Endozoicomonas sp. GU-1: one gene and its partner. The protein of the gene in region 2 interacts with the protein of the main gene of each other region in a pairwise test. Links are inferred from orthologs where the notes say so. Each region holds a gene or a part of one and is shown on either strand. Other genes may lie near its edges.

Region 1 (11,419 bases), 4.2 Mb from region 2 along the record:
CCTCGCCCCGATTGAGCAGATACTCCACGACTCTGGAGGATCCTACTTTGGCGGCATGGTGAATCGGGGCACTCCTGCCCGGGCAACCGATTTGCAAACGGGCACCGTTCTGTTCCAGAAACGCCACCAGATCCTGATGGTCACCTTTAATGGCCCAGTACAGTGGCGAATTGACACCTGTGGTGCTGCCAGCCTGTATGTCGGCATGATGTTCCAGCAGAATCTGGACTATCTCCCGATGCCCGGCAGCTGCAGCTCCTGTCAGTGGTGCATGGAGAGGGTTACTGCACTCAAGATGTGCCCCCGAAGACAGCAGAAGCTTTACCAATTCAGGATTGCCAGTTGTTGCGGCCAGCCGGAGTGGGGTGTATTGCGATTCTTGCTTAAAAACCCTGGCCAGTTGGGCGGCAATTGAGGGCTCTACCCCGCTAATGTTGACAGGTTGTTGATCCAATGTCGCAAGCTGGCTGGAGAGGTCGCAATTCACATCGACACTCTGATGAAGCAATGCTGAAATGGCATCAATTTCTCCGTTCAAAATTCCAGACACCAATTGCCATTGCCAGTTTTCCGGCAGGGGCTGAAGGCTTTGATGCCCTGATGGTGCGATGGTTCTTTCTATCAAGGCAGTGGCGGAGGCAGGGCTGTGGGCAGGGGACGTCTCTTTTGGCAAGACAGGAAGAACAGGAGCTGACGACTTATCGGTGGCATCAAGGTCATAAGGCTTTTTGTCGGTGGATGTGCCGATGAATGCACCCTGACCATCAGGACTGGAAACTGCACCATACATTTTTTTGATCCCAATTCAGTTTTAACAGAACCGTTGGACATTTATTTCCCCTTTTTTATCCCCCGGACAATTATTTTTATATGGAACTAATCTATTAAAAAAGTGACTGATAAATAAAGAATGAGTTGTGAAAGAGAGGAACTTTTACAAGAAGGCGTAGTCTTAAGCTGTAATTCAACAATTCAATAATTCGATGTATCAAGCCAATCAATTTCCTTCATATGATGCTTCTTTTTTTTATCTTTGGTCCAGCGCATTAGGTTTAGTAGATCAAGAACGGCAATTTGGTGCCACCGAACAACAGGCTGTTTATCAAGGCATACCGGTTCGAGTGCTGAACCCTGTTTCTATTTACAATAGCGGACCAGATACATATCAAAATGAAGCTGATCATTCTAATTCATTAATTAAATATAATATCGAATCTCTGACAAACTTCGATGCAGAAAACGCTTCTGGAGCAGATATTCAAGAGATACCACAATCCATTCTTGATGAATATGTTCCTTACCAGGATGATTATGAACACGTTAAAAATCCATTATTACCAACACCAGGTACTCCCTTTCAGCAGCTAATATCGTGGGATGAGCTTTAAATTAGAGAGCAAACACCAGCGAATCATACAAGTTCAGGTTTACAGTTAACTAATCTTCCTGCCGGAATTCATAGTTCACAAGATTTACGGCCAGTTGCTGTTGTTAATCCGTTATACATGCACCAGGCTACACGTGATAACCAGACAACCCAGGCAGAAGTTAATGTTGATGGCCGTTCTTCACTTGCCGAGCGCAAAAGAGAGCGCCAAAGGGAGCTTCGCAAAGATCCCGCTTACGTCGAGGGACAAAAGATCTATAAAAAGATCTACCAAAGAATCAAAATACGAACCTCCAACAAGGAAGAAGCTAGAGAGCAGGCTGTGATCGCCAGAGCACGTTATCTTCAGTCATGCCATTCAGCTAATGAAGTTGTTTAATGACTTGGGCACCTCATTAAGCACAATAGTACCATTGATAACGAGGTAGAAAGTGACAAAGCAGCGTAAGAATTATTCTCCGGAATTTAAGCGTAAAGCCATTGCTATTGTGGTTGAGCAGGCCAGGTGCAGGACAAAAAACATTGATCAAAGCACCTGTTTTATCCGGGCAAATTTCACTAACGTGGCGATCAGTGCATTGTTAAAATCATGCCCCACATGCATACGTTGCAGGGCCAAATGATGGGTGACAATGGATGAGCCGTCCAGGCAATCATGAATATATTCAACCAATGCATCCACTGAGGGGTTAGTTGCCGCCAGTAGTGCCATCCTTTCCAGGGTGCCGAGGCGCTTTTGCACCCCTTTGTTCAGCAGGCTCCGGACGGTGACGGCAGAAACGGCCTGATGCTGTTGGTCATTGATAAATCGCAAGTCGGCCAGGGCTGTTTTATGGTCATTCAGATAGTCCATCGCCTCCTGATAATGCCCGTGGCAAATCAGTGAATAGACCGCTTGCAAAAGCTGCTGTTCCGTTTCGTTTATCCTGAGTTTATAGGAAAGAGCCTCAATTTTCAGCGCCTCAAGGGGATACCCCATATCCTGTGGAATCGGGGTTTCACCATCAGGCAGGGTAGACAAATAGGGGTGGCCTGTTTGCAAAAGAAAGGATGTGGTATTGGCTCCCTCGGTCAATGCAGGCAGATCGGAAGCCGTGATCAGATGATGAAACACCGGTTTTGGCAGGTCTGGCAGCAAACAGATGGCAACGGCTTTATGTTTGCTGAACTGTCCCAGCTGTGCCTCAGCCTCTTCCGACTCAGCATCAATAATCACCAGTGTTTTGGCCATGCCCAGGTTCTCAGGCAATTCGTTGGGTATCTGGGATTTACCCGTCAAAATCAGCGTGGGTTTGCTCTCTTGGGTGACTTTTTGCAAGGCATCGATCCATCGACCTAGCAGCTGTTCTCTTCTGGGTATAACGTCCTGATGCTTCAACCCATAAATGACACTCAAATGGATATGCCCTTGCCGGCACAAAGTACAGATTCTGCCCAGGGTTTTCGCCTGTAAGGGACTGTTTATGGGTGAGGCATTCAAGGCTTCTCTGATCCACTGTCGTTCATCCCGGTCGCATGTAAAAGTTCTGATGGTGCCAGGCTCCGGAAGCAGGCTGTTGGGAGGCAGGTGCAGGGGGATTTTTCGCAGGTTCAAACCATCAAAATCAGTGTACAACACCCGACCATCCGGTGATGTACTGTCAAATCGGTAGGGTTTTACCACCATGTAATGATCGCAATGGACAGTGTGTTGCTGGTGTTTTTCGGGCAGATCCAGAAATGAAAACACCACAGCAGGTTCTGGTACTCCATCATCGCACTGTACGATGGATAGTGTACTTTGCCCCGTACGGAAACATTGCGGGAGGCGTCTGTCAGGATCAAAGCCGGGCAATAACAGCGCCAGCTTATTGAGTTCCACCCGCTTTAATCGTTCTGTTTTCAGCCCTTCAGCAGATTCCGGGTCGGCATTATTGTCTGATTGACCGGTTGCTCCCCATTGCCGGGTAGCGGTGGGTTGATGCCATGGGGGCGATAATCGCAGTTGAATTTTTGGAGCGCCCAATCCAACCAGCTGGTTGACCAGTTGTACGCTGACATTTTCATCACCCAGAGCGATAAAACTGTGCTCTTGCTCCCTCTTCATGCAGAAAAAGGTGCCATACACCCCCACCTCTACAAGCCCCTGAAGCACCTGTTTTGCCCTATGGCGTAATGCCCGGCTAGCGGATGAAACCGTCGACGATAAATCCATGGCCTGAATGAATGCACTGCCCGAAGGATTGTCTTTTTGGGCAAATAGGAGTTGTTCCTGAGTAACTTCCGCTTTTTGCCCCGCAGACACGGAGTCACAGAGGCAAAGATTTTTTCTTTTCTCCGTTTCTCCGTGACTCTGTGGCAAGGTTTTTTCTTTGCTGGCCAACATCGGAAGTGTGGCAGTTACTTCAGGACAGTTCCATAGAGGGGCAAACAGCTCCCCGACAGGTGAGAACCGGAATGTCCCGGAACCTGTTTTTGAGATGGCTGTTTCTTTATTCGGCCTATAAGCAATAACAGGCCTGAAGGCTGGCAAAACCGATGTTCTTAACTGTTGGATTCTTTTTTCACATTGGGCATCGGTGCTGTGTAAATTGAGAAAGAACAGTAGGTGATTCAGTCTCTCACGGACACAGGGCTTCTCTATGGCAACTTTGAGAAATGCCAGCTGCGCCCGCTCTGACGCCTGGGTAAATTCCAGGCAGTGCAGCGGCGTTTTATGACTGTTATCCATGGTTATCAAGGTTTCTGGTACACAGTTCATCATCTTGATGCTGCTGCTGATGTACCCCCGTAGAACAGCGATATGCAGCGGTAACAATCCTTCTTTATTTTGTTCGAGCAAAGATTGTGCACCGGCACCGGAGGCAATGATCACATCAAGACTTCCGGATGTTTTAGCCCGTGCTGCATGGTGTAATACCGTGTCGCCATTATGATCTTTTGTACACAATGCATGTTTACCTTGCTCAGTGTTGAGCGCTTTACGGAGCAACAGGGTATAATCTGACGCTCCCATCCGATGAACCAGTGTCTTGCCTTCTTCGTCTGCCAACAAAAGACAGGCCGGATACTGCTCAATAAGCGACGGATGCCGGGCAACCAGACGCAGTAACTGTTCCGGATTTTTTCCCTCAATGGCCCGCTCAAAGGCCGCCGTAATGGGATGTTCAACACAGGGTAATTTCCGGACAGTTCGCTCAAGAGTGGCGGTTGTGATGAGAGGGCGCTCTGTTACTGGGCAATGGCTGGTACCAACACTAATACGAGAATTTACTGCAACCACGGTATCGGGATTAGCGATATGAGACGGGGCAGGGGACTCCAGTTTCCCATGATTCGCAGAGGCAGATGATCTATCTGAATAAACTGGCTGGCATGGTGGAATCATATATCGATTATCCAGGGTATTATGAGTTTTTATTACTTTTGGTCAGATAAATCGTTGTGTTTACTTGGCTATTAAATCTCCGTACCCCCAAATCAGGGTACCGATGATACTTGCCAGCAGGATCACCCAGTCGCACTCACTGGCTGTTCTTTTTACTTTCCTTTCGGTGATGCTGGCATTGCCGATCTGTTCAGCAAGGTCCTTTAATTTCACGTCCCCTTCCCGGGGTAATTTATGGTTGGGTGCTTCAATCATCAGCTCACGGCTTGGCAGTTTTTCACTTCTTTTTCTCAGGGTAATAAATGTCACCAACATGGCCCAGCAGACGACGACGGACCCTGATCGCTGGAAAAGTGCCTGATCGTCATCGCGGGTTATGTCTGAAATCAGCGAAGCGGTCACTGTTGTTGCGGTGGCCAGCGTGCTGAGGATAAAGGTGCTATTCCACTTTTTATTGCGTTCCCACCAGTTATTATGTTTCAGGCAGGCAGGTTCTGCGCCGTCACGAGATAATGCGTCGTTTTCCGGCCTTAAGGTGTGCATATTGATAATGTAGGCATCCCGATTATCCTGCCGGGATGAAGATGATGGACCCGGGAGAGTTGCAGTCAGCCGATTCTGGCGCACAGCACTTTTATCATCCGCCATTTTTGACTGGGTTGAGGTTAAGCAGGAAAGGGAGGCAACGTGTTCTTTTCTTGCGGCAAAAGTTCGGTCATTAATCAATGCATGGCCAGGATCTACGGTTTCATCTTCTACTCTGAACGTTGACATGTTAACCGGTTCAAGAAGCTCTCTGGTATTTCTGCCATGGAACAGAGAATTTTTTGAACTTCGTGTTTTTGGGGCTTGATGCCGACTGTCATCAAGTTGGCCGGTGTTTATATCATACGCAGGTCTGCTGATCGGTGTACTCATCATTATCCCCCTGGGCTAACCTATAAGTCGCGGAACTGGATAGAGACCTGCTAAGTGTAATTGCTTGTTGAGGACTGGTTTTCAGTTATGCAGATTTTTTTACTCAGGCAGCAAGTTCGCCATTATCAAAAACCACCATGTCGCCGGGCTGAATTGGCTGCCAGGTCTCATTAATGGTTAACGGGTCAGTGGCTATTATAGAAACGATGTCGTTTTCTGTGGTTTCCCTGGCAAAATCTACCGTAATGTCGTCATCTTTGAGACTGGCCTGATTAAACGGCGCTCTGCGGGTTATCCAGTGCAACCGGGTACTGCAGTAGCAATAGAGATAGCGGGAGTCGGTCAGCAACATATTAAAAACACCCAGCCCACGCAGTTCGTCACAGAGCTGGCGGATGAAACGTTGCAGTGTACTTACCCTTTTGGGTGGTTTGGGGAAGCGCTCACGCACCTGGTCCATGATCCAGCAAAAAGCGTACTCACTGTCCGTGGTTCCCACCGGCAAGTAGTGTTTCAGGGGGAATTTCCTGATGCCTTTCAATTGGCCGTTGTGAGCAAAGGTCCAGTGTCTGCCCCAGAGTTCCCGGGTAAAAGGGTGGGTGTTTTCCAGGGCAATTCTGCCTGCGTTTGCCTGGCGGATATGACTGACCACGATGGTGCTTTTGATCGGGTAGCGGCAGACCAGGTTGGCAATTTCAGAATCACAGCTTGGGTTGGGGTCACGGAATTCCCGTAACCCTTTGCCTTCATAGAACGCGATTCCCCAGCCATCACTGTGGGGGCCGGTTTTGCCCCCGCGCTGCATCAGGCCACGGAAGCTGAACACAATATCCGTAGGCGTGTTGGCGCTCATTCCAAGAAGTTCACACATTAGTTGATAAATCGCGGTTAAGTTCAGGATTTCTGGTTTGAAGCAGGGCCCAGGGCGGGTTCTTTGCGTTGATGTTGAGCGTGGCTTGTGCGGGGCTTTTGCTTTTTGTCAGAAACTGCTTTTTTTGCCTTGCCGACCGGTAATAACACGCCTGCAATCGCTGCAACACCTGCGGCAATTGCCACAGTCCGACCCGTTCGCCACATGGTGTCAACTCCCAGGCTAAGGCCATCATAAAGACTGATAAGGAAGGCCGGGCCAAGATAGCTCTGCTCGGGGTGAACAGTACCGGGCAGGAAAAACAGCACAGCAAAAGCCAGCATCAGAGGCCGCTTTAGCCGCGGATGCCAACTACCAACAATAAACCACAGGCTCAGCAGGCAGCCGAAAGCTCCTGCCAGGTAAACTGCCCAGCCCCAAAAATACTGCAATTCCGTCATTGACTCTCCAACAACCGCCATTGAACCAATGGCGGTTAATGTTATTTACCGCCATCCTTTGGTGTTGTCAGGAGGTGGCGCTGGTAGGTAGTTAACCAAATAACCGACAAGGAGCATTTTGCATCAATTAACCACCATATGAAAACAGCCGCTGATGATAAAATGAAATTTAATCAACTAAGACCGAAAGAGGGTTGAAATCTCCACCACTGCCCATATCTCCTGACTATCAAAATACTCAATGTGTTGATCAACCGGAATTGAGGTTCTAATGGCAGTCGAAACGAAAAAAGAAACGCTGGGCTTTCAGACTGAAGTGAAACAGCTTCTGCACCTGATGATTCACTCTCTCTATTCTAATCGGGAGATTTTTTTACGGGAGCTGATTTCCAACGCTTCCGATGCCGCAGACAAGCTGCGTTACCTGGCACTCAAGAACAGTGAGTTGCTGGAAAGTGACCCAAATCTTGACGTCAGGGTGGATTACGATAAGGACGCCAACACCGTCACCATCGCCGATAATGGCATTGGCATGAACCGTGACGATGTGATTACCCATCTGGGTACCATCGCCAAATCCGGTACTTCGGACTTCCTGAAAACACTGACCGGTGACCAGAAGAAAGATTCTCAGCTGATCGGTCAGTTTGGTGTCGGTTTCTATTCCGCATTTATTGTTGCAGACAAAGTGACCGTTGAAACCCGCAAGGTAGACACAGAAGAAGCCGTGCGCTGGGTGTCTGATGGTTCCGGTGAGTTTACCGTTGAGCCCATAACGAAGGACAAACGGGGTACCACCATTATTCTGCACCTGAAGCCTGAGGCTGAAGAGTATGCGGATGGCTGGCGCCTGCGTAATATCATCCGCAAATACTCTGACCATATCTCCATGCCAATCCTGATGCGCAAGGAAGAGATGCCAGCGACAGAGGAAGAAAACGAAGAAGAGAAAGACAAAGACAAAGCGCCCGAGTGGGAAACGGTGAATACGGCGAAAGCCCTGTGGACCCGTTCCCGCAGCGACATCTCTGATGAAGAGTATAAAGAGTTTTACAAACACATCAGTCATGACCATACCGACCCGCTGAAGTGGAGCCACAACCGGGTAGAAGGCAAGCTGGAATACAACAGCTTGCTTTATATTCCTGCCAAAGCTCCCTTTGACCTGTATAACCGCGATATGCAGAAAGGGTTGAAACTCTACGTTCAGCGTGTCTTTATCATGGATCAGGCAGAGGAATTCCTGCCCATGTACCTGCGCTTTATCAAGGGTGTGGTGGACTCTAACGATCTGTCCCTGAACGTTTCCCGGGAGATCCTGCAGAAAGACCCGGCCGTTGACAGCATGAAAACCGCGCTGACCAAACGTGTGCTGGATATGCTGGAGAAACTGGCTAAGAAAGAGCCTGAACAATACGCCAGTTTCTGGCAAGAGTTTGGCCAGGTGCTCAAAGAAGGGCCAGCGGAAGACTATGCCAACCGTGAGCGTATTGCCAAACTTCTGCGCTTCTCATCCACTGAGAGCCAGGGAATTGAGCAGGATCAATCTCTGGAAGGCTATGTTTCCCGGATGCAGGAAGGTCAGGACAAGATCTACTACATTACCGCAGAGACGCCCAAAGCGGCGGCCAACAGCCCACATCTGGAGGTATTCCGCAAGAAAGGGCTGGAAGTTCTGCTGCTTTCTGACCGCGTCGATGAGTGGCTGATGTCCCACCTGTTTGAGTTTGACGGCAAAGCGTTCGTGGATATTGGCCGTGGTGATCTCGATCTGGGTAAGCTGGACTCCGAAGAAGAGAAGCAGGCCCAGGAAGAGGCGGCTAAAGAGAATGAAGATCTGGTCAAGCGCATCAGTGATGTGCTGGGTGCTGATGTCGAATCGGTTCGGGTGACCCATCGTTTGACGGACTCTCCAGCCTGTCTGGTGGTTGGGCAGAACGATATGGGGATGCAGATGCGCCGCATTATGGAAGCTGCCGGCCAGAGCATGCCAGAATCCAAACCGATCTTTGAGATTAACCCGGAACACCCATTGATTGGCCGACTGGATAAAGAAGCGGATGAAGATCGCTTTGCCGACCTGACCCGGGTGGTATTTGATCAGGCCAGCCTGGCGGCGGGTGGTCAACTGGACGATCCGGCGGCTTATGTTCAGCGTCTTAACAAGCTGTTGCTGGAAATGGCTGTCTGAAAATAGTGGGTTAAACAGCAAAAAGGCGAAGTGATGACTTCGCCTTTTTGCTATCAAACGGATGACATATTAACAATTTTAATGGGTCATCTCTGCCTGAATTGTCAAGATTCCAAATTCCTCCCAGTCCTCTTCAACTTGATACTTTCGAGTACATGCTGAGACATTTGAAATTGTTGAGGTGGGGATAATTTAGATCCCTTAACCACTGGTTTTGGTGCTATTGGCGGTTTTTTGTCGTTTTTCATCACCTTCTTACCCGATAAAACAGCAGGAAGAGGTGGAGGGGGAGGAATTATACCCGGACCCACAGGAACCGTTTCAATTTGCTTTGGTGCAACCCTGACAGGTTCCACGGGCTGGGATTCCGGCTTTCGTGGTTTGGACTCCAGGACTCTTTCCGTTCCTTCTGTTTCTTTTCTGCGTTCTTTCAGTCTCTCAAACAATTCTTCTATAAATTCTTTATTTGATTTTTCATGTTTTTTATTCTTTCCCTTTTGTTCAGCACTGATGTTGCGTTTGATTTGCGCCCATGTGTCAGGTTGTTTCATTATTGGTGGCGGCGGCGGTGCAGCGGGAGGGGTTGCTGGTTTTTTGACAGAAAGTGCAATATTCGACATGCTTTTATACGTTCGTGAGTCACTGCCGAGTTCGGAAATATTTGAACTGGCAGGCATATAAGTAGTTTCTGCACAACAAGTTATTAAATGATTCTTAAAGCTTCCTGTTTCAGGTTTATTAGAATTTTCATTTTCTGAATTATTCGCAATATGTAAAGCCTGGGCTATTTTCGATGCAGTTATCATGGCAACTTCTCCGTTCGAGTACTTAAGCTCTTCCATGGTTGGTTGTTTTTATTGCGCCAATTTCTAATTCATTTAATTATTGTCTTTTTAATGATTATATAAATAAAACTTTTGGATAAGAAGGTGATTTACGATAGATATCCTGGCCCGGAAACATCAGAATTAACTTCTTGCTAATGCCCTGAGCCCAGTGCTGTTACACTTCCTGCCTTGGGGGCGGATCCGGTAAATTTCCAGCAGCAGCGGTTATTTGCGATGATGATGAACTGTAATTCATTGATATGCAGGAAGTTTCAGACCGAATCCGGCTTTTTTGGCAAAGTCGTTGCCTTTTATGTCGATAAGTTGCTCTATCAGGGCAACTAAACTTTACAGGCAATGAAACCACTCAATCTTTCTGCCTCAACTCCTTCCACTATCACCTCTGAAAAGGAGGGAATTCATGCCCATACCGACCAGGCTGACCGGCAGGACACGAATACAACCAAAACCCCACCTGTCGCCAAACACATCCCCACCGGCGAAAATGACGTGGGCTATGAAAGTCGCAGCACCTCCTTGTCCAGTCGCTCCGGGTCATCAATCGAAGATACCGGAATACTGCTGACCCCATGCTCTGAGGTTTCGGAAGATTCAGTTTTCTGGGAAAACAGTGACCACTCGGTACTGAGTGAACAGGCTTCAATCACTAAAACACTTGGACACGGTGCCACGGCGATTGTTGACCTGGTGGAACAAACTGATGCACATGGCAACTGTGAAAGGTTTGCCCTGAAAAGGCCAATAACAAACTCCCGTCACGAAGCGGCTATAGAGTCTCTCAATCGGGAAGCAGAAATAATGAAAAAAGCAGGCGGCCATCCAAACATTGTAAATTGCTATGGGTTTGAGGAGGTCGATAACCGGTCAGGATTACTTTTTGAGTTCATAGACGGGCAAAATCTGCAAACGCTGACCATCACACTCATACACCAACTGAAAACAGGAATTATCACGCCTGACGCGTTTTTTAATGCCTGTGCCCATCTGCACGAGCAGCAACTGTTTGCCCTGGCGCATCTTGAAAAACAAGGCATTGTTCACTCTGATGTTAAACCATTTAACTGTATGTTTGACCAGAATACCCAAAGCGTTAAACAGCTGGACTTCGGGCAAGCTGCAGTAGCCGGAGAAAATTCGCATTTTGGCAGTGAGGATTTCGCCGCACCGGATACGTTCAAATTACTGCAAGACCTGAACGCACATATCCCGGCAAAAACAGCAGACGATGCGTTTGCTTATGGTCAAAGTCTCTACAGAGTTCTGAAAGAGCTGGAAACCGGAACAGCTGCCAGCTTCTGTCACGATGCCGAACTATGCACCTTTTTTCCCTCAGAGCGTCAAGCCCGGGCTTTGGCACTTTCCCACGCCATGCACAGATACGAAACCGTAAAGCCCGA
Region 2 (11,363 bases):
CGATTTCTGCATGGGCAAGCCCCTGAATACCGGTGCCCAGACGGGCAGAGTTCATAAAGGTGAACATATAGTTCAAACCTTTATTGGGCTCACCAATCAGATAACCGGTGGCTTCATCAAAGTTCATCACACAGGTGGCGTTACCATGGATACCCATCTTATGCTCAATGGAACCACAGCTGACACCATTTGTTTCACCCGGAGCATCCGGGCGATGACGGGGAATAATAAACAGGGAGATACCTTTGGTGCCTTCAGGTGCCCCCGGCAGACGGGCAATAACGATATGAACAATATTCTCTGCCATATCGTGCTCTCCGGAGGAGATAAAGATTTTCGTGCCGGTAATACGATAAGTGCCGTCTTCCTGGGGTACGGCTTTGGTTTTCAGCATACCCAGATCAGTACCGCAGTGAGGCTCAGTCAGACACATCGTACCGGTCCACTCACCGGAAATCAGGCGGGTAAGGTACGTTTCTTTTTGCTCGTGGGTACCATGGGCTTCCAGAGTATTCATTGCGCCATGGCTCAGCCCGGGATACATCCCCCAGGACCAGTTCGATTCCCCCATCATTTCACTGAGCACCAGGCCCAGCGAAGCAGGGAGACCCTGACCACCATGCTCAGCATCGCTGGACAGCGATGGCCAGCCACCTTCAACAAACTGCTGATAGGCTTCTTTAAATCCAGTGGGAGTTTTAACGCCTTCTGGTGTCCAGGTACAACCTTCCTCATCACCCACACGATTCAGCGGTGAAAGTACCTGTTCACAGAATTTGGCACCTTCCTCCAGGATGGCGTCCACCATATCCGGAGTGGCATCCTGGCCTTGAGGGAGGTTTGCGTAGTGTTCCTCATAGCCCAGAACTTCATTACGGACAAAGCGGATATCTCGCAGGGGGGCTTTATATTCTGGCATGATGCATCCTCGATATTCTTTTACTTATGGATAAAGATGAGTGTAGCACGATTCAAACAACTGTTTGAAACTTACGTTTAGATCGAATAAATGTCAATACATGCCAGCAAAAGTTATTACGGGTGAATTCAAGTCAATCAAGCCAATGGTGAAATATCCAGATACCCGGCGACCTGACTGGCACTGGTCTCCTCAAGAAAGGGCACCACACCAAGACAGGGTGCTGGAATCAGGCTTTTCAGTGTATCCAGATTGTCATCATAACGGCTCATATCAGGATCCACCTGATTCGCCACCCAGCCTGCCAGCCTGACACCATCACGGAGAATCGCTTCAACGGTAAGCAAGGCATGGCTGATACAGCCCAGTTTCATGCCAACCACCAAAATGGCAGGAGTATTCAACGCTTTTGCCAGTCCGCTGATCATCTCCCGTGAGTTCAGGGGGACCCGCCAGCCACCAGCGCATTCGATTAGAGCCAGATCATTTTTTTGCATCAAGGCTCCACGGCTGTAGCCCACAAGTCGATCCAGGGTCATACGAACACCGGCTTCCTGCGCCGCAATATGGGGGGCAATGGCAGGTGCCAGAGCCAGGGGGTTTACCTGTTCGTAAGGTAGAACAAGCGTCATGGCTTCCATCAATGCCAATGCATCGTCGTTTCTCAGGCCGTTTTCACTGTGCTGACATCCTGCAGACACCGGTTTTAAGGCCAGCGTCGTTAACCCTGTTAAGCGCGCTGCCTCAAGCAGTCCACAGGTGACGACGGTTTTCCCGGCATCCGTATCCGTACCGGTGACAAAATAAGTTTTTCCCATTTTCTACTCTTCACACACTGGCTTCTGCAAGACGCCGTAAAGAACCTGATAGGTCAAAGGCAACCCTTCAGGCTGTCGTATTTGTTCATAAGCCTGTTGCAACGCTTCAAGCTTCCGTCGGGTCACCAGGCCACCTTTGTCCGCCAATACGGTATTTACCCCCAGAGCCTTTAAACTGCGCAACAGGGAGATCACATCGGGATAGAACAGTGTTTCAGGCTTCAGAGAGAACGCCTGGCAAACCAGATTACTGGCGTTCAAACGCTGTTTCTGAGTATCAAAACTGTCAAAGTGGTTAACCCGATTATCTTCCCCCGCCAGACGCCATGCATTATCCAGCTCTGCCAGGCTGCCTTCAGCCAGGGTAGAAAGACAAAAGTCCCACCAGGCTTCAGTACTCTGCACACCTCGCCAAGCACCTGCTCAAAGTTGCACCATTGAATAGCCAGGCTGGAATAGATCAGATCCACAGCACCGGACTGCAAGGGCATGGACTCAATATCACCAGAGCACCAGTCAACCCGGGGATGGCTGGTATTGTGCCGGGCAAATTGCAGCATCCCCATGGCCAGGTCCATACCAATAATCACGGCATGGTCATATCGTTCAGCCAGCGTCAGTGTGTGCAAACCGGTTCCGGTACCCAGGTCAAGAATACGGTGGGAGTTTAACGCTTTTGAGCCTGGCTGCTCTGAGCTGAGCCGGGCCGGTAATCCCAGCATCGTCCGGGCAGCGACCCGCTTCTGTAATATGGCCGCCTGATCATAACTGTCAGCAGCCCGGCTAAAATTTTCAGCGATACGCTGCTTTACCCGAGCGTTTGCCCGGTCTGTTGTCACGCTGATGGCAGAGGAGGCAGGCCGAAGACCTGCCATGCCACCGGCAACCTCATTATGGACAGGGATCGAACTCATGTTCCGACATCCCCGCTGGACAGCCGCCGCACCTCACTGATCACCGGCTCGGGATCATCCATAAAGAAACAATGCCCGCCATCAAGCACCTGAACCCGATGCTTGGCAAACGCCTGCTCAATGGCATCGGCTGCCCCCACTGGAACAAGGGCATCGTCTTTACCAAACAGATGGGTCACCGGGCAGCGAATATCACCAAATACGGAACGAAGATCACTCTTGCCCAGTATGCCCAGCAGGCTTAGCAAGGTGCTGTCTTCGGCCTGATGATCAAGGTCAGCATCAGACAGTAGTGCCTGCAGGGCTTTCGATAGCTCTTTCCGCCGTGGACTGCCGGAGCTGCACAGCAGAACAAACTGTTGCAGCGTCTTGTCACGGGACTGGGACATGCCTTGATAAAAACTGGCAAACAGCGTCGGATCCATTGCCTGCTGCCAGCTGTCACTCTGCACAAAACAGGCATTCGCCCCCAGGTTAACGACAGCGGCCACATTATCCGGATACCGGCTGGCATACAGCGCTGCCAGCATTCCGCCTAGCGACCATCCCACCAGCACCGCAGGCTTCTCAAACAGCTGGTGATCCAGATAAGTCAGCAATGAGTGCCAGTCATGGCTGGTTTTATACGCTTGTGACTCACGCACCAAACCTGGCAACTCGACAATGGAAACCCGGCGATGGTCAACATCCAGGGCGTCCGCCAGTGACGCCATGGCACCGGCTGGCATGGCCCAGCCACTGATTAAAACAATCGGGTAGTTACTCATCAGGACAACACTCCTGTCATCGATAAAGATGCGGTGGCAGGTTGATCAGAAACGTCTGCAACACCTGTCGACTGTGCAGCCATTTTAAGCGCATCCAACAGGCGATCAACATGATGCAACTTATGGGATGCACTGAAGGTAATACGTAATCGGGAAGATCCTTCAGGCACCGTCGGAGGACGGATTGCCGTGACCAGTATCCCCTGCTCAGACAACCGGCGGCTTATGGCCACCGCCCGTCTTGCACAACCAAGCAGCAACGGTTGTATCGGTGTTGATGACGGCATCAGAGGCAACCCCAGCTGCTCACAACCGGACCTGAAATAGTGAATCAGTGTCTGCAAATGTTCCCTGCGCCACTGTTGTTCCCGTAGCAGCTTCAGGCTGGTCAGGGTCGCCGACGCCACCGCCGGTGGCATGGACGTGGTATAGATATAAGTCCGGGCAAATTGAATAAGCGTCTCAATCAAAGCGTCACTGCCCGCCACAAATGCACCATAAGTTCCAAACGCTTTGCCCAATGTCCCCACCAGCACCGGCAGATGTTTCTGATCCAAGCCATAGGCTTCGGCAACACCACCGCCATTAGCTCCCAGGCAACCAAAACCGTGGGCATCGTCCACCATCAGCCAGGCCTGGTGTTGCTCAGCAAGATCCGACAGCGCCTTTACCGGCGCAACATCGCCATCCATGCTGAACACCCCATCCGTTACGATCAATTTGCGTCGGGCATGGGTTTTCTGAAGTCGGTTAGTGAGGTTATCCACATCATTATGCAGGTAACGCTGAAACCGGGCACCAGACAACCGTCCGGCATCCAGTAATGAGGCATGGTTCAGGCGATCCTGAAACACCGCATCCTGCTTACCCAACAAGGCACTGATCACGCCCAGGTTAGCCATATAGCCGTTGGCAAACAGCAGCACACGCTCTCTGCCGGTGAATTCCGCAAGTGCGTCTTCCAGCTGATGATGCGCCCGGCTGTGTCCCACCACCAGATGGGAAGCACCGCCACCGAGCCCATAGTGATCCGTTGCCTGTCGAAAGCTTGCGATAACATCGGGATGGTTTGCCAGGCCGAGGTAATCATTGCTGCAGAAGGCAAGACAGCGGTGGCCATTGATAATGACCTCAGGCCCCTGGGGCGAGTACAGGGTTTGCCGACGGCGATAGAGGCCAGCAGCATGGCGGGCCTCAAGCTCCTGTTCCAGATTAAAGCTCATCAGCCATGACCAGCCATGTTTCGATCCGACTGGCTGGCCATGGCATCGTAGTAATGGTCATTGCTTTTTTCAGCGTCGTACATCGCTTTGATCGGGCACTGTTCAGGAGGCTGCACCGCGGATTGCTCACCCCAATCATGCCCTTGATTAATGCCAAGCTTGGCAAACAGCTGCCGGTCCTTATTCGCCTCAGGGTTCGCGGTGGTCAGCAGTTTATCGCCAAGGAAAATTGAGTTGGCCCCCGCCAGAAAGGCCAGCGCCTGAAGCTCATCACTCATCTGCTCACGCCCGGCCGACAGACGAACGTTGGACGCTGGCATCATAATTTTGGCCACGGCGATGGTACGGACAAAATCAATACCATCCACCGCCTCAGCGTCTGCCAATGGCGTGCCAGCGACTTTCACCAGCATATTGATGGGCACACTCTCCGGATGCTTCGGCATATTGGCCAGCTGAACCAGCATCCCGGCACGATCGCGCTCGTTTTCACCCAGGCCCACAATGCCACCACTGCAGACATTCATCCCCGCCTCTCGGACAAACGCCAGAGTATTCAGCCGGTCAGCATAAGTTCGGGTGGTAATGATGTTGCCATAGAACTCTGGCGAGGTATCCAGATTGTGGTTGTAGTAATCCAGTCCTGCCCCGGCCAGCTCTGTGGCCTGATCTTCACTCAGCATGCCCAGGGTCATGCAGGACTCAAGACCCAGTGCTTTCACCCCCTTAATCATTTCAATAATGTAAGGCATGTCTCTGGCGGGAGGATTTTTCCAGGCCGCCCCCATGCAGAAGCGGGTAGCACCGGAAGCCTTGGCGCTTCTGGCCTCCTCCAGTACCTTCTGCACCTCCATCAATTTTTCCTTTTCCAGACCGGTATTGTAGTGACCACTCTGGGGGCAATACTTACAGTCCTCCGGACAGGCACCCGTCTTGATCGACAGTAATGTGCTAACTTGCACCTGGTTTGGATCAAAATGTTCTCTGTGAGCCAGCTGGGCCTGAAAGATCAGATCATTGAACGGCTGTTGGAAAAGTGCCTCTACTTCTGACAGCGTCCAGTCATGACGAGCGACACTGTGGCCAAAAGAGCTGGGGGCATTTTCTGCTGGAGCTGAACTGGTATTGGACATGACATCCTCTGGGGGAGGGAACACCGATCACGGCAGGGAAGAAAACCCTTGTTAACGGAGACCTGAGATTTATTGTTTGAGTAAACAACCATGAAAATGAAATTACCAATAGAACGACATTTTCACAATAAAGATGCAAAAGATGATAACGGAATTACTGCCACCGTCAATCTATGAAATTCTTTAAGGTTTACAACTGGTCTAATTTTAAACAACAAGTACAGATCAAATGCATTCTTTGCCGGGGACATACCACGCTTGCCCAACCGCTTTGCCGATTATGCCTGGCAACATGCCCGGTCCCACTGTGCTTTTGCTCCTGCTGCGGCTTGCCCATTCAAGACAGCGACACGGGCATTTGTGGCCAGTGCCTGAAGCAACCGCCCTTATTTGACCACTGTCTTTCACCATTTTTGTACCAGTTTCCCGTCAACCGGATATTACAAATGGTGAAATACCAGTCCAGGCTGGAACTGATAAAACCAATGGCCGCATCCCTGGCTGAATGGTTGCTGGACTATTACCTTGATGATCAGTGGCCGGAAATCATATTGCCGGTACCACTGCACCGCAAACGCTTGCGGGAAAGAGGTTATGACCAGACGCTCCTGCTGACCAAAGCCCTGAAAAAACTGCTCAGTGTCAGAGACCTGGACATTGAACAACAGTTGATCAAAAGAACCATCCACTCTGTGCCACAGCAAAGCCTGGATGCCACCGCCCGACAAAAAAACATTCGCAACGCATACACTTTAAACGGCACCCCGCCGTGGCACCACGTTGCCTTAGTGGACGATGTGGTAACCACCGGTGCCACCGTCAATGAAATCACCCGACTGTTGAAAAAAAGTGGTGTAAAACGCGTGGATATATGGAGTGTTGCCAGAACACCGGAGAGCTGATGATTATTAAAGCTGCTCCCGAACAGCCTGCGAGTACTGCATTCAGGGTCATCATCCACATTCACTTCAAAGCAGAATTCCACCCGGCGTCAGTGGCCAGTCTTTACTATTGGTTATAGAATCCCCTCCACAGAACTCAGACTCCTTCGGAGGCCCGCATGAACACGCCTACTCAACATCCATACGACCAGCTGACGCCTGACCGGGCACTGGACGCCGTTGAGAGCGCAGGATTTCTGAGCGATGCCCGCATTATGGCCCTGAACAGCTATGAAAACCGGGTTTACCAGGTTGGCATTGAGGAAGGTGAACCCCTGATTGCAAAATTCTACCGCCCCGAACGCTGGTCAAAAGATCAGATTCAGGAGGAGCATCAGTTCACCCTGGATCTCAAGGCGATGGAACTGCCGGTGGTCGCCCCGATGGCTGACAAAAAAGGCAACACACTGCATGAATTTGCAGGCTTTCTGTTTGCCCTGTTTCCCCGTCAGGGTGGCCATGCACCGGAACTGGATAATCTGGATAACCTGCTGACCCTTGGCCGCACCCTGGGACGCATGCACAAGCTGGGATCAGCCAGTGACTTCCAACACCGCCCGGCGATCAGCTTGCAGCGATACGGCATCGATAATGTTGAATACCTGCTGGCAAACGACTTTATTCCCGCTTCTCTTCTGGAAGCCTACCAGACCCTGACCCGGGACCTGCTCCATCGCCTGGAACTGATGACGCAACAGCATAGGTGGCAATCCATTCGGGTCCACGGTGATTGCCACAGCGGCAATATTCTCTGGCGGAATGAGGCACCACACTTTGTTGACTTTGACGATACCTGTATGGCTCCGGCAATTCAGGATCTGTGGATGCTGTTATCCGGAGATCGCCAAGAGCAAACCCTGCAAATGGCCGAGATTCTGGAAGGTTACACAGAGTTTATGGATTTCAGCCCTTCTGAGCTGAACCTGGTGGAATATTTTCGTACCCTGCGACTGATCAACTACAGCGGCTGGCTGGCCAAGCGCTGGGATGATCCCGCCTTTCCCATGGCATTCACCTGGTTTAATACCGAACGGTACTGGGCAGAGCATATTCTGGAATTGCGGGAACAACTGGCCGCCCTGGACGAGCCACCACTGTCCGTCTTTGGACAGGTTTAAAAAAAAATCAGTCTTCCTCAAACCGGTAAGCATCCGGTGCCAGGTTCTCAAAGCGGGTGAACTGGCCAATAAACGCCAGTCGGCAGGTACCGATGGGACCATTCCGCTGCTTACCGATAATGATTTCAGCAACCCCTTTGTACTCGGTATCCGGGTTATACACCTCGTCCCGGTAGATAAACATGATCACGTCGGCGTCCTGCTCGATGGCGCCGGATTCACGCAGGTCGGAGTTGACCGGGCGCTTATTGGGTCGCTGCTCAAGAGAACGGTTCAACTGCGACAGGGCAATAACAGGAACATTGAACTCCTTGGCAATGGCTTTCAACGATCGGGAGATTTCCGAAATCTCATTGGTTCGCCCCTCACCAAAACCGGGAATCTGCATCAACTGCAGGTAGTCAATCATGATCAGGCCCAGGTCACCGTGTTCCCGCACCACCCGGCGAACCCGTGAGCGCATTTCCGAGGGGCTGATACCCGCCGTATCGTCAATAAACAGCTTCTTGTCTTTAATGCGCTCAACCGCCGACAACAGTTTTGGCCAGTCTTCTTCTTCCAGCTGACCACTTCTGACCTTGGACTGGTTGATCCTGCCCAGAGAAGAAAGCATACGCATCATCAACTGCTCACTGGGCATCTCCAGGCTGAATACCATAACGCCCTTCTCACTGTTCAACAGGGCATTTTCCACCAGGTTCATGGCAAACGTGGTCTTACCCATGGAGGGACGGGCAGCCACAATGACCATATCGGAAGGCTGCAGACCGGAGGTCATTTCATCCAGATCTTTAAAGCCGGTGGTGGTACCGGTAATGGCGTTACCGGCATTAAACATCTCATCAATTTTCTTGACGGTGTTTTCAAGAATCTCCCGCACCCCCATCGGGCCACCCGTGTTTGGGCGCTCTTCGGCAATATTGAACACCAGTCGTTCGGCTTCATCGAGAATCGCCTGACTGTCTTTCCCTTCGGGATTATAGGCACTGTCCGCAATCTTCTGGCCGGTATTGATCAACTTACGCAGTACCGAACGCTCAAAGATAATCTCCGCATAGGCGCGAATATTCGCCACACTGGGCACACTGCCCGCCAGCTCCGCCAGGTAAACCAGCCCGCCCACCTCATCCAGCTCACCCCGGTTTTCCAGAATCTCGGCAACCGTCAGAGGATCAAAAGGCTTGCTCTCATTGCTCAGTGTACTGATGGATGCATAGATACGCCGGTGCCCCGGATTGTAGAAGTCATCCGACGTCAGCTTATCCACCACCCGGTCCAGGGCCTGGTTATCCAGCATCAGCCCGCCGAGCACGGACTGCTCCGCTTCGATGGAGTGAGGGGGTGTTTTAATGGCAACCGTGGCTTCGTCGATGGGAAGCGCCAGCTCACGGGGACGTACATCCAGCATAGTGACGATCTGAGAAAAAAGATTAAATGATGATACGAATTCAGGAGGTAAAAATACAGCGACAATATCTTTTATGATCCTGTTCAAGCCATTGACTTCATTATCAGGTCTGTCGAACAAGGCTGCTGTATTTGCTGATTCAGCGGGCAGGCCGACTTCAGCGTCATAACAGGGATGTGGCAGGCAAGCCACTGAACAATGACCAGCCAGATCAGCGTTTAACCCCTTGCTTTTATCTTCTGACGCCTGACCCGCAACAAGTTCAGAAGAACCTCCCACATTCAAGTTTCAAGACCTGGCGCTGGTTTCTCGTCACTCTTTCAGTCTTGTACCTGGCTCATTTCATGGGCTGGTTCCTGCGTAGAAACACTCTGCCTGTTCATTCGTTCTCTGATTCCCTGAATACCCTGTGATACCGAGTTGACCGCAGCGCTTGCCAGTTCTTTACCACGAGTCAGTGGTTTCATCGCCAGCTTCTTACCACGCAATCCCTCCCGGTAACCGGTAATCCACTGATGGGTTGAATAGCCGGCAATCCCTAATCCCAATCCGCCCGCCAGCAGGGAACCTGTGGTAATTCCTCCCACCGTAGCGGCTGTTGATGCTGTAGCGTCTGTTGACACCGTGTCGGCTGCTGCCGCAACTGTTGGCTCTTTAGCGGCTGTTGATGCTGTAGTGGGTGTTGACTCTTTAGCGGCTGTTGACACGGTAGCGGCATTTACTGGGCAAAACGATAAATCCAACGCATCCCGAAATTCAGTTCTTAAAGAGCAATTGGCTGTTAACACACGTGGTGCTGCTTTTTGGCAAAGAAGCTGATAATTGGAGATAGATCCTGAACCCCTTTCAAAGCCATTGACACTGCTGTTCACCGCCTTGGTGTTGGTAACCGTTCCAAAATAAACCAAGCCCCCGATGCTGGCGCCTGCATCATTACCCGAAGTTTCGACCCTGCTGTTCACCGCCGTGGTGTTGGCAATCTTTCCGACAACCTCCCCCCCCGATGCCTGCGTATGCATAGTTACCCGAGGTTGTGACATTGCTGTCTACCGCCATGATGTTGGCAACCTTTCCTTTAACCAGCCCCCCCGATGCCTGCGTATGAATAGTTACCCCAGGTTGTGACATCGCTGTCTACCGCCATGATGTTGGCAACCATTCCTTCAACCAGCCCCCCCCCGATGCCAGCGTGATTTCCCGGACCTCTGGTGAGAATATGAACATCTTTCGCCCAGGTATCTCTGACAGTGCCACTATCATCAACAAGACAGGCTGCTAACCCGGTCGTCTTCTGGGAAATTATATTGGCACCAGTAAAGCGAAGGTTACTGATGTTGCCTTGCTGAGTGTCAACAAAACAGTCAGACAGGCCTCTGATGGTACGGCACTGCCCATTGTACTCCCCGGTGAATGGGCCGAGAATTTGCCAATGGGTATATGGTTATTGACAACAATATCCGCTGTCTGTTGATAGGTATCGTCCAGTGAATATACTCCACCAATCTTGCTCAAGTCTTCTGCATCATTAATATAAATCGTTTTCGAATTGGCATACTGAAAAGTACTGGCCAACGTGCCAATGGCAAGTAGTCCTTTGGTTCCCTCACCCCCTTGATAGCGGACCGTGGATGGCTGTTGAAGGGGTACTTCTTTTCGAGCCGGGTTCTTTATCCTGAGCCTCTTCCCGGGTTTCTTTTGATGTCTGTGGTAATTCCGGTTTTGCATCCGGCCCGGGCAAACCGCCTCCGGACCAGGCATTGGCCATATCTTTCACTATGAAAAGGATGGAACTCGGCGGCAGGATAGCTACTGTGACCAGTCGCACAAGATCTTCCACTGCTTTGCGGGAATTGAAACTGAGGCAAGGATCTTCCGTTGGAATCAATGATTTCGCAAATGCTTTACAAACAGCAACGCCATGGCCGAGCCAGGAACGTTCGATGCCATTCCCTGAACATTGGGAAGCACTGTCGCAAATTGGTTGCTGAGTGGGTTGCTGAATGGGTTGCTGAATCATAAACAGGGCTCTTGATGTTGTATTGCATAACAGTGCATTAGAACTGTGCACAAAAAATTACCGGGCACTCTCTTCGATCATGCGGTGTCGTAAAAGTTTCTGATT

The links.
Region 1: the proteins of bioB (region 2) and O3276_RS02070 interact in binary tests that used the Escherichia coli proteins (3 or more experiments, as listed by UniProt). The link is inferred for Endozoicomonas sp. GU-1 from one-to-one orthologs.

The regions. Positions count from the first base shown.
Region 1 is NZ_CP114771.1:444,977-456,395, forward strand. Bases 4,660-7,522 are described here. They hold O3276_RS02070 (class II glutamine amidotransferase), read right to left. Parts: upstream 6,544-7,522; coding sequence 5,776-6,543; downstream 4,660-5,775. Other genes in these bases: O3276_RS02060 (ankyrin repeat domain-containing protein), read right to left, coding at 4,660-4,754; O3276_RS02065 (hypothetical protein), read right to left, coding at 4,815-5,528; O3276_RS02075 (hypothetical protein), read right to left, coding at 6,567-6,983; htpG (molecular chaperone HtpG), read left to right, coding at 7,255-7,522. In the rest of the region: O3276_RS02045 (ankyrin repeat domain-containing protein), read right to left, coding at 1-790; O3276_RS02050 (hypothetical protein), read left to right, coding at 984-1,388; O3276_RS02055 (hypothetical protein), read left to right, coding at 1,506-1,766; more of O3276_RS02060, read right to left, coding at 1,914-4,659; more of htpG, read left to right, coding at 7,523-9,174; O3276_RS02085 (hypothetical protein), read right to left, coding at 9,279-10,016; O3276_RS02090 (protein kinase domain-containing protein), read left to right, coding at 10,359-11,419.
Region 2 is NZ_CP114771.1:4,654,278-4,665,640, reverse strand. What follows is about bases 3,708-6,514. They hold bioB (biotin synthase BioB), read right to left. Parts: upstream 5,775-6,514; coding sequence 4,641-5,774; downstream 3,708-4,640. Other genes in these bases: O3276_RS19270 (ComF family protein), read left to right, coding at 6,221-6,514; bioF (8-amino-7-oxononanoate synthase), read right to left, coding at 3,708-4,641. Also shown: O3276_RS19305 (acyl-CoA dehydrogenase C-terminal domain-containing protein), read right to left, coding at 1-919; bioD (dethiobiotin synthase), read right to left, coding at 1,057-1,737; O3276_RS19295 (methyltransferase domain-containing protein), read right to left, coding at 1,741-1,998; O3276_RS19290 (methyltransferase domain-containing protein), read right to left, coding at 1,995-2,651; O3276_RS19285 (alpha/beta fold hydrolase), read right to left, coding at 2,648-3,418; more of bioF, read right to left, coding at 3,418-3,707; more of O3276_RS19270, read left to right, coding at 6,515-6,676; O3276_RS19265 (SrkA family protein kinase), read left to right, coding at 6,835-7,833; dnaB (replicative DNA helicase), read right to left, coding at 7,841-9,241; O3276_RS19255 (hypothetical protein), read right to left, coding at 9,562-10,281; O3276_RS19250 (hypothetical protein), read right to left, coding at 10,541-10,753; O3276_RS19245 (hypothetical protein), read right to left, coding at 10,845-11,258. UniProt on the Escherichia coli protein: Catalyzes the conversion of dethiobiotin (DTB) to biotin by the insertion of a sulfur atom into dethiobiotin via a radical-based mechanism.